Regions from separate parts of the Bacillus sp. DX3.1 genome, predicted to be linked through region 1. Evidence: riboswitches for the same ligand, from Rfam matches in the RefSeq annotation. Region 1 holds a riboswitch; each other region holds the start of a gene.

Region 1 (2,206 bases):
TTCTGGTAAGTGATCGTTAATAATAGAACGCACGAAGTTTTTTGTTATTTTTGTTTTTGGTTTTGTAAACACATCGAACAGTATTCCTTCTTCAATTACTTTCCCTTTTTCCATAACGGCCACGCGGTGACAAATTTCTTTCACAACCTGCATCTCGTGTGTAATAAGAAGAATCGTTACATTATATTCTCGATTTACCTTCTTTAATAGATTCAAAATTTCTGTTGTCGTTTCTGGATCCAAAGCAGATGTTGCTTCATCGCAAATGAGAATATCTGGTGATGTTGCAAGTGCTCTTGCAATCCCTACACGTTGTTTCTGTCCACCTGATAATTGTTCTGGATAGTAGTCAGCTTTATCTTCTAATCCGACAAACTTCAATAGCTCATTTACGCGCTCTTTTATTTCTTTCTTTGACAACTTCGCTAACCTCAGTGGATAAGCAATATTTCCATACACTGTTCTAGATTTGAATAAATTAAAACCTTGGAAAATCATCCCGATTCGCTGTCTTAGCTGACGTAGCTCTTTTGTTGATAATGACGTGATATCTTTTTCATCAATTAAAATCGTTCCCGATGTTGGGCGTTCTAGCATATTTACTAAGCGTAACAGTGTACTTTTCCCAGCACCGCTAAAACCAATAATGCCGAAAATCTCACCCTTTTCCACTGTTAATGTTACATCGTCTACTGCATGAACCGATTGACCTCCTGACTCATACACTTTACTTACGCTCTCAAATGAAATCATGTTCTTCCCTCCCATGTGTTGTAACAACTTGAAGCAGTTCTTGAGGCAAAATAAAAAGTGCTCTTCTTCTTATCCATAATACAAATAAGAAGAAGAGCACTTATATACTCATTCACATCTTCTCATCTTCCAAGCTTATTAGCTTGCTGGAATTAGCACGGTATTCAAAAAATCCGTTGCTGAGGTATCAAAGGGCCAGTCCCTCCACCTCTCTGGATAAGAGTGTATCGATTTAATTGTCGTTTAATTAAGATTTATTATAAAACTCCGAAAAGAAAGAGTCAACAAAAATATTTGAAAAATACGTTATTTATTCTTTTATCAAGATGTTCGAATGAAAAATACGTTACATTTTCATTACTCAGCAGTAGATTTTCATTTTACGTAAATTTCTTCTTACTATATAAATCCATTTTTATTTTTCAACATATAAGCCGCGGCTATGGATAACAAAAGGTGACCTGCACTCGTTTTCTCTCTTTGTTTTCAATATGTTTGGGCAGGAAGAGGATCTGACCGCTTCTATGCATGGCCAGATGCTCTCTCCCACCTAAAAAGAAGGGTTTTATGTCGTTTTTTTAATTTGTATTTATATACTTCTCTTTCCAAAAGGAAAATACTAGTCTCTAATGGAATAACATAAAGTGAAACTTTGATCAGTAGGGCTTTTACAGGCAGTTATCCCCCATCTATCTTCTTTGCATTTCTCAGAATCTTGAGATGGGGGGCTTACTGCCCACGAATAGCGGGATAAAATGAAAACGGAGGACGATAGAACATATGAAAACAGCCCTTTTACTCGTCGATATTCAAAACGACTATTTTCCAAACGGAAAGATGGAACTACGTAGTGCAGTAGAAGCTAGCGAATATGCAAGTCAACTTCTTCAATATTTTCGAGAAACAAATCAACCAATTTTCCATATCCAGCATGTATCTACAAAAGAAAGTGCTACATTTTTCCTTCCTAATACAGAAGGTGTCCATATTCATGAGAATGTTCGTCCTTTACGAGATGAAACAGTCATTCTAAAACACTATCCAAATAGTTTTCGAGAAACAACATTACTGGAGCAATTGCAACAAATTGACATTGAAAAGGTCATTATATGCGGTATGATGACTCACATGTGTATTGATGCCACAGTAAGGGCTGCGTTTGATTTTGGCTTTAGTTGTACTGTTGTACATGATGCGTGTGCAACAAAAGATCTTATATTTAAAAATGCAACGATTCCTGCTGTGTATATTCACAATACAATTTTGGCAAGTTTAAATGACGTATATGCGGATGTTATGAGTACAGAAGAATTTTTGAATCTTGAAAGGACTATATAATCAATCGTTTTTTTACAAACAGTTATGCTCCGACCTATCTTCTGTCTTGCTTACATCTGTAATTGAAGAATTCACTATCCATTAATGCAGGATAAAAAAACGTGTCCCTACTTGT
Region 2 (2,206 bases), 470 kb from region 1:
CGGACTAAATCAGATGTAACACCAGCTAAACGCCGCTCTTCTTCTGTTAATTGTCTGTGCGTTGTACTTGCTGGATGAATGACACATGTTCTTGCATCTGCTACGTGCGTCACTAAGGTTGCCAATTTAACGTTTGCAATGAAATCTTTGGCAGCCTGTAAACCACCTTTAACGCCAAACGTTAACACCCCACTTGCACCTTTTGGCAAATATTTTTGTGCTCGTGAATAATTCTCATTACTTTTCAGTCCTGGATAATTCACCCATTCAATTCGTTCATGATTAGCAAGCCACTGCGCCACTGCGAGCGCATTTTCACTATGACGCTCCATTCGTAAATGCAATGTTTCTAAACCGATATTGCTCATATACGCATTGAACGGGCTCATACAGTTTCCATAGTCTCTTAATAATTGCACACGAGCTTTTACAATATATGCCGCCTGCCCAAATTTTTGTACATAACTGACACCGTGATAGCTTGGGTCTGGTTCCACAAGCTCTGGGAACTTTCCATTTGTCCAATCAAAATTTCCACCATCAATAACAATTCCGCCTAATGAGCTTGCATGACCATCGATATATTTCGTTGTAGAATGAACAACAATATTCGCCCCATGTTCAAACGCTTGGCACAAATATGGCGTTGCCAATGTATTATCGACGATAAACGGTATTTCCAGCTCTTTTGCTGCCGCTGCAAACTCTTCAAAATTTATAACATTCATCGCTGGATTTCCAAGTGACTCAGCATAAATTAATTTTGTTTTATCATTTGCGAGCGCCACAATTTCATCAGCAGTCTGGTTCGAATTAAAGAATGTCACATCAATTCCAAGCTTACGTAGACTTACTCCAAATAAATTAACTGTTCCCCCATAAACTGTTGAAGAACAGAGCAGGTGGTCACCACTGCCACAAATATTTAAAACTGCAAGCATAATTGCAGCTTGACCAGATGCTGTTGCAACAGCTCCAACACCGCCCTCTAACTCTGTTAGCTTCTGTTCAAATGCTGCCAGTGTCGGATTACCAATACGCGTATAAATATAGCCCTCTGCCTCTAAATTAAAGAGCGCGGCTAAATCATCCGACGTATCATATTTGTACGTCGTGCTTTGATATAGCGGCAGGACGCGAGGTTCACCATTCTTTGGTGTATAGCCACCTTGCACACAAATTGTTCCTTTTCCCCATGATTCTCCCATTTTTTAATCTCCTTTCTTCTCTCTCACTCTAAGAGTCAAGAATTAACGCCTTCCATCAATAGATTGAGTATTCATCCTCAATCTATTGATAATAGTTTCACTTTATGAAAATAAAAAAACTGCTTCTTTCCCGAACAAGAAAGAAGCAGTTTGAAAACACGCTCTGATTTTATCTTTCTTATCTGTCAGGGTACTACCTGCAGGATTTGGCACAATTCCGCTAATCGGCTGTTGCCAAGGTTTCATAGGGCCTGTCCCTCCACCTTTTCTTGATAAGACTATTCAATTACCGTTGATTTTATAGCAATATTTTCCTACTGTCAATTATTTTTTTCTGAATTTTTCCAAAAGATTTTATTAACAGTTTAATTATTTATTCCTAAAATTTAAATTTAAAAAACCAAAGAAAATGGCTCTATCTAAAGAAAAAGAATACCTTTTAAAAACCTTACTTACTATGTAAAATTAAAGAGTTATATCTAATCATAGTAACTATCAACATAATATATTTAACAATGCTACACTTTATACAAATGTTGTCAAAATATATACAAAAACACGATTACAATTACGAATGTTTCAGGGCTTCATAAAATAATAATGCTGATTTTTATAATATATTTTGAATAAGTAATTCTCTTACAAAGATAATATGCATATTGAATTAGTTATCCAATTATTTTCGTATCATAATCTCTAACTTTTTCATAATAGAATATAACATAAAGGAGGCATAAAGAATGGCCATTAGGAGAGGTATGCACTACTTACTCATCATATATGGTATGTTTCTAGGTTCTATAGTTGGTGCTACAGTCTGGTTATTTTTAGTTGTCACCAATGCTGGAATTCACTTCATTTGGGAATATTTACCCAAAGAATTTACATTACCACCTTATTACACAATTTGTGTAACAATAATCGGTGGTGTTCTTATCGGATTATCACAGAAGTACTTCGGTACATACCCACGGTTAATGCCAGAGGTAATGGCTGAA
Region 3 (2,206 bases), 2.5 Mb from region 1:
TTACTTCTTCACAAAACCAGGAAAACATATCAGGGTCCCAAGAGCGATTTTCAGCAAGTTCTTTCACAATTCCAAGATGCCATCCAATCGATAGGGCTGTCGCTCCATCTCCCTCAGCGATTTTCTCTTGAAACAAGACAAAATCATACAATGAGATTGCTTGCCCTCCAAAATCTTTCGGAAGTGTTAATGTTGTATATCCTATATCTTTTAAATTTTTTATATTTTCAAACGGAAAAGATCCCAATTCGCTTAATTGATGTTCCCTTTCCGCAAATTTTGGGATGAGTTCTTTTATCTTCTCTATTATGAGAAGTTGTTCTTCCGTTTCTACAAATGAGAGTGTCATATCACTATCTCCTTTATTTTAAGTAATCCGGTAAGACAAAGCCTTCAAATTGTTCCTCTGTTTGAATCATCTTTTTAAATTCAGGTGAATGATATGCATCGATTAAATCTTTTACAAAAGTTTTATCTTTGTCTTCATTACGAACCGTAACGATGATTCGATGTTGTGCAGGTGTTTTTTCTAATTCAAGTGATTCTTTTAATTTATGTCCAGATGAAATGACAAGATTTCCGTTAATAATGCCATAGTCTAAATCTTTCATCGCTCTTGGAATTTGAGGTGATTCAAGTGGTACTAGTTTAAAATCTTTCTTTTTATACGTCACATCTTTTTCAGAAATCGTTAAAATATTTACATTTCCCTTCAATTTCACCCAACCAATGCCTTCCAAAATACGAAGTGCACGTTCTAAATTAACTGGATCATTTGGTACCCCAATTTTCATACCATCTTTTAAGTCATCTAGCGATTTATGCTTTTCAGAATATACACCTTGTGGCGCGGAAGGAACTTGAAGTACACTCGTGATTTTCGCATCATTTTCTTTTGCATAAGATTCCATAAAAGCGGTGCTTTGAAAAATATTTGCATCAATATCTTTATTCGTTAATGCAGGATTTGTTTCGTTTGGTGAATTAAATTCTACAATTTTTATTTTATACCCCTTTTTCTCTAAATAAGGCTGCACTGCCTTTTTCACTTGATCACTATAAGGACCTGGAGTAAAACCTAAACGAATCTCCTTTTGATCCGTCGCAGATGATTGTGTGCAACCAGTGATGACAAATAAACTGCATACAATACTTACAAGTGTAAAAAATAAACGCTTCATCTTTTCTCCTCCTAAATAAAAACACCCTCTCATATAAGAGGTTATAAGTATCTTTCCCCTCTTATCTACTGCGGAATTAGCACCTTCTATTTACATTTAGGGTTGCTGAAGCTTCGTTGGGCCGTTCCCTCCACTTCTCTCGATAAGATTATATATTGGATTATGTTTCCTATTGTTACACTATTCCGATGAAATTACAATGCTTTTAACAAAAAAAAGATTCCTATTAATTTAGGAATCTTTTTTTACTTAATTATCTCTTTCAGAGAACGTATTGGCAACGATGTAACATAACCAATATAAGAACACAATTCTTTAAAGAAAAACGGAATTTCCGTATCTAATGTTTTATATGCTGACGTCGGAGTCGGAGATGCATAAGCATCCATACCAATATGCTTGGCAATTCTCATCGCACGTTTCATATGAAGAGGATCACTCACAATTGTATACGTATGTAATCCATTATCAATTCCAACCTGCTGAGCATTCTTCAAGTTATCTTCTGTAAAACGCGACTGCGTTTCAATTAAAATATCTTCATCCTTCACGTTATGCTTTAATGCATACGCTTTAGCAGTGCGGGCTTCTTCTTGCTCTGCTTCAAACTTCGTACCACCTGTAAAAATAATTTTTTTAATACTTCCGCTATTGTATAAAGAAATAGCGTGATTAATTCTTTCTCGAAATACAGGAGATGGTTTCCCGTTCCAAGAAGCTGCTCCGAGTACGATGGCAGCATCTGTATCCACCTCATCTGTTTTAAATCGAGAACTCCAAATATCATAAGCTGCATAACTTATAAATAGAATCATAGAGCAAATCATAAGCAAGAATACTTGTATGACTCTTCTTTTTTTACTTTTCTTATTTGGTTTCATTTATAATAGCCTCCGTGCATCATCCATACTTCTAAAAAAACAATATATTTTAAATCATTATATTTGAGTTTATTTGAAAGAAGGTATTTTCCTAATCATTCATATTTTAAAGGGTTTTCATTCCAATAGAGGATTGTCAATTCA
Region 4 (2,206 bases), 920 kb from region 1:
TCATGTCTCATTAATCGCTGTAATACAGGTTGTTCTACTGACTCACCGATAAACTGTAAACGAATGACTTTTCCATCTGGATATTTGTCCAATAAGCTTTCAATTGTTTCATTTGTGTCTTCCGAATCCGTTAATTGCTTTACAAATCGCTTTGTAATTTCTTGCTTTGGATCACGGAATACCTCAAGTACACTACCGCTTTCAACAATTTTTCCTTTTTCCATTACCGCAACGCGATGACAAATTTTTCGAATGACATGCATTTCATGTGTAATCAATACGATTGTTAAGCCAAGGCGTTTATTAATATCTAATAATAAGTCTAGAATTTGATCTGTTGTTTCTGGATCAAGTGCAGATGTTGCTTCATCACATAGCAGTACTTTTGGATCATTCGCTAATGCTCTGGCAATACCCACGCGCTGCTTTTGACCACCACTTAATTGAGATGGATAAGCATCTTCCCTGCCTTCTAATCCGACAAGACCAATTAACTCATCAACACGCTTTTTACGCTTCTCTTTTTCCACTCCTGCAATTTCAAGTGGAAAAGCAATATTTTCGCGCACAGTCCGTGACCAAAGTAAGTTAAAGTGTTGAAAAATCATTCCGATTTCTTGTCTAGCCTTTCGAAGCTCATTCCCTGTAATAGCAGAAATAACACGGTCAGCTATTGTAATTTGACCCGAAGTTGGTTTCTCTAATTGATTAAACAATCGAATTAAAGAACTTTTTCCGGCACCACTATATCCGATAACACCAAAAATTTCACCTTTTTCTATTTTTAAATTGGCGTCATCTACAGCAGTTACATCACCACTTTTTGATTTATATATTTTCTTTACGTTCTCCAATAAAATCATGTTGTTTCACCCCTTTTTGTTTAAAAAGCGTAAGCAACTCGTTCAGAATGTGAGGGGGATGGAGCTTCTGACGTAGAGGCGCTTTTTGCCTCGTAGGAAGAAGCGCAGCCACCGAACATTCTAGCTGCTAAAGCTGGATTCCTTACAAAGCGTAAGCGGCTTTCTGTCTCTGAAAAGCTTTCTCTGTTACCGAATGTCCTCCTCATTCAGACAACAAAAAAACCTTTCTGCTTTTAGAATGAGCAGAAAGGTTTACATGTATATATACCATTATCCTTTCCTCTCATCTTTCAAAGCATTCGCTTTGCAGGAATTGGCACCATTTCAACATAAGTTGACGGTTGCCGGGTTTCATCGGGCTCAGTCCCTCCACCTCTCTTGATAAGAGAAATCAGATTCAAATTTCGTCTGATTTGTAATTTATGAAATTGTCTTTATTTTATGAAATGAATTGTATCAATATACGAATTGTATGTCAACAGGAATTTTTGGAAAAAATGAAACTTCTGAATATTAAGCACCTACTCGTAATGGCTTACATATATGAAATACGGATTCTAATAATAACATTGTGCGATACGTTCCATTATATTGAACACGTCCGCTGTGCAACAGCGTTTGTAATCTTACGTTTCCAGTCACTAACCGTCGTAAGTCTTCTTCATAAAAACAAACGACCTGTTCTGTTCCCATTGCCCCTTTCAAGACTTGTATGTATTCTCTTGAAATTTGGAGCGAATAACATTCATCATGAAGCGTAAAACTAATTGTTTTTTCACCTTGTCGAAGCAGGGGCTCCAGATGATACTGGGCATTAGCATATGTTACAAATGATTGAAGCAACGAATATAATTTCATTCCAATCACATCCTTCACATCACTTTCTACCTAATACCATTCCACCCTGATCAAAAGCAATCCTGTTACTTTTTCTCGACAAATATTGGATAACTTCCACTTCTCTAGTTATATTTCCCCAGAAATATGTCGAGGCGGCAATATTATTGCCGCCTATTGTAATTCTGTATATAAATATTCAACCGAATGAAACGCATATATTTTCTTTATCAGTATCCCCTGTTCAAATACAAGTAAGCAAGGTACACTTTCTATTGCATATTCCCGTGCCAAATATGGAGCATAATTTAAATCTAGCATTCCAATTTTCAAATCAGATATGGCAGCTTCTACAACTGTTAACATCTTTTTTGCTAATTGGCATGTTCCACACATTGGTGTATACACATACAACACTGTTCTTTCTTGGTCTGCTATTAGAGCTACAGCTTCATCACCTGTCCAGTCAATCACTTCTATCATTCCTTACCGTAAATATTCTGTGT

What was found. Region 1 has a riboswitch for S-adenosylmethionine ahead of QRE67_RS01970 (methionine ABC transporter ATP-binding protein). Riboswitches for the same ligand answer to the same signal wherever they lie in the genome.
Region 2: linked by a shared signal. The riboswitch ahead of QRE67_RS25530 (bifunctional O-acetylhomoserine aminocarboxypropyltransferase/cysteine synthase) and the one ahead of QRE67_RS01970 (methionine ABC transporter ATP-binding protein) in region 1 are both predicted to bind S-adenosylmethionine.
Region 3: linked by a shared signal. The riboswitch ahead of QRE67_RS14215 (MetQ/NlpA family ABC transporter substrate-binding protein) and the one ahead of QRE67_RS01970 (methionine ABC transporter ATP-binding protein) in region 1 are both predicted to bind S-adenosylmethionine.
Region 4: linked by a shared signal. The riboswitch ahead of QRE67_RS23395 (methionine ABC transporter ATP-binding protein) and the one ahead of QRE67_RS01970 (methionine ABC transporter ATP-binding protein) in region 1 are both predicted to bind S-adenosylmethionine.

What each region holds. Positions count from the first base shown of each region.
Region 1 is NZ_CP128153.1:382,446-384,651, reverse strand. It holds gene QRE67_RS01970 (methionine ABC transporter ATP-binding protein) at 1-753, opposite strand, end outside; SAM riboswitch class I at 873-976, opposite strand; gene QRE67_RS01965 (cysteine hydrolase family protein) at 1,534-2,091, shown strand.
Region 2 is NZ_CP128153.1:5,092,690-5,094,895, forward strand. It holds gene QRE67_RS25530 (bifunctional O-acetylhomoserine aminocarboxypropyltransferase/cysteine synthase) at 1-1,208, opposite strand, end outside; SAM riboswitch class I at 1,384-1,487, opposite strand; gene QRE67_RS25535 (chloride channel protein) at 1,949-2,206, shown strand, end outside.
Region 3 is NZ_CP128153.1:2,888,505-2,890,710, forward strand. It holds gene QRE67_RS14210 (acyl-CoA dehydrogenase family protein) at 1-349, opposite strand, end outside; gene QRE67_RS14215 (MetQ/NlpA family ABC transporter substrate-binding protein) at 363-1,181, opposite strand; SAM riboswitch class I at 1,240-1,330, opposite strand; gene QRE67_RS14220 (YdcF family protein) at 1,427-2,062, opposite strand.
Region 4 is NZ_CP128153.1:4,641,637-4,643,842, forward strand. It holds gene QRE67_RS23395 (methionine ABC transporter ATP-binding protein) at 1-863, opposite strand, end outside; SAM riboswitch class I at 1,144-1,251, opposite strand; gene QRE67_RS23400 (hypothetical protein) at 1,377-1,721, opposite strand; gene QRE67_RS23405 (thioredoxin family protein) at 1,875-2,183, opposite strand; gene QRE67_RS23410 (toprim domain-containing protein) at 2,187-2,206, opposite strand, start outside.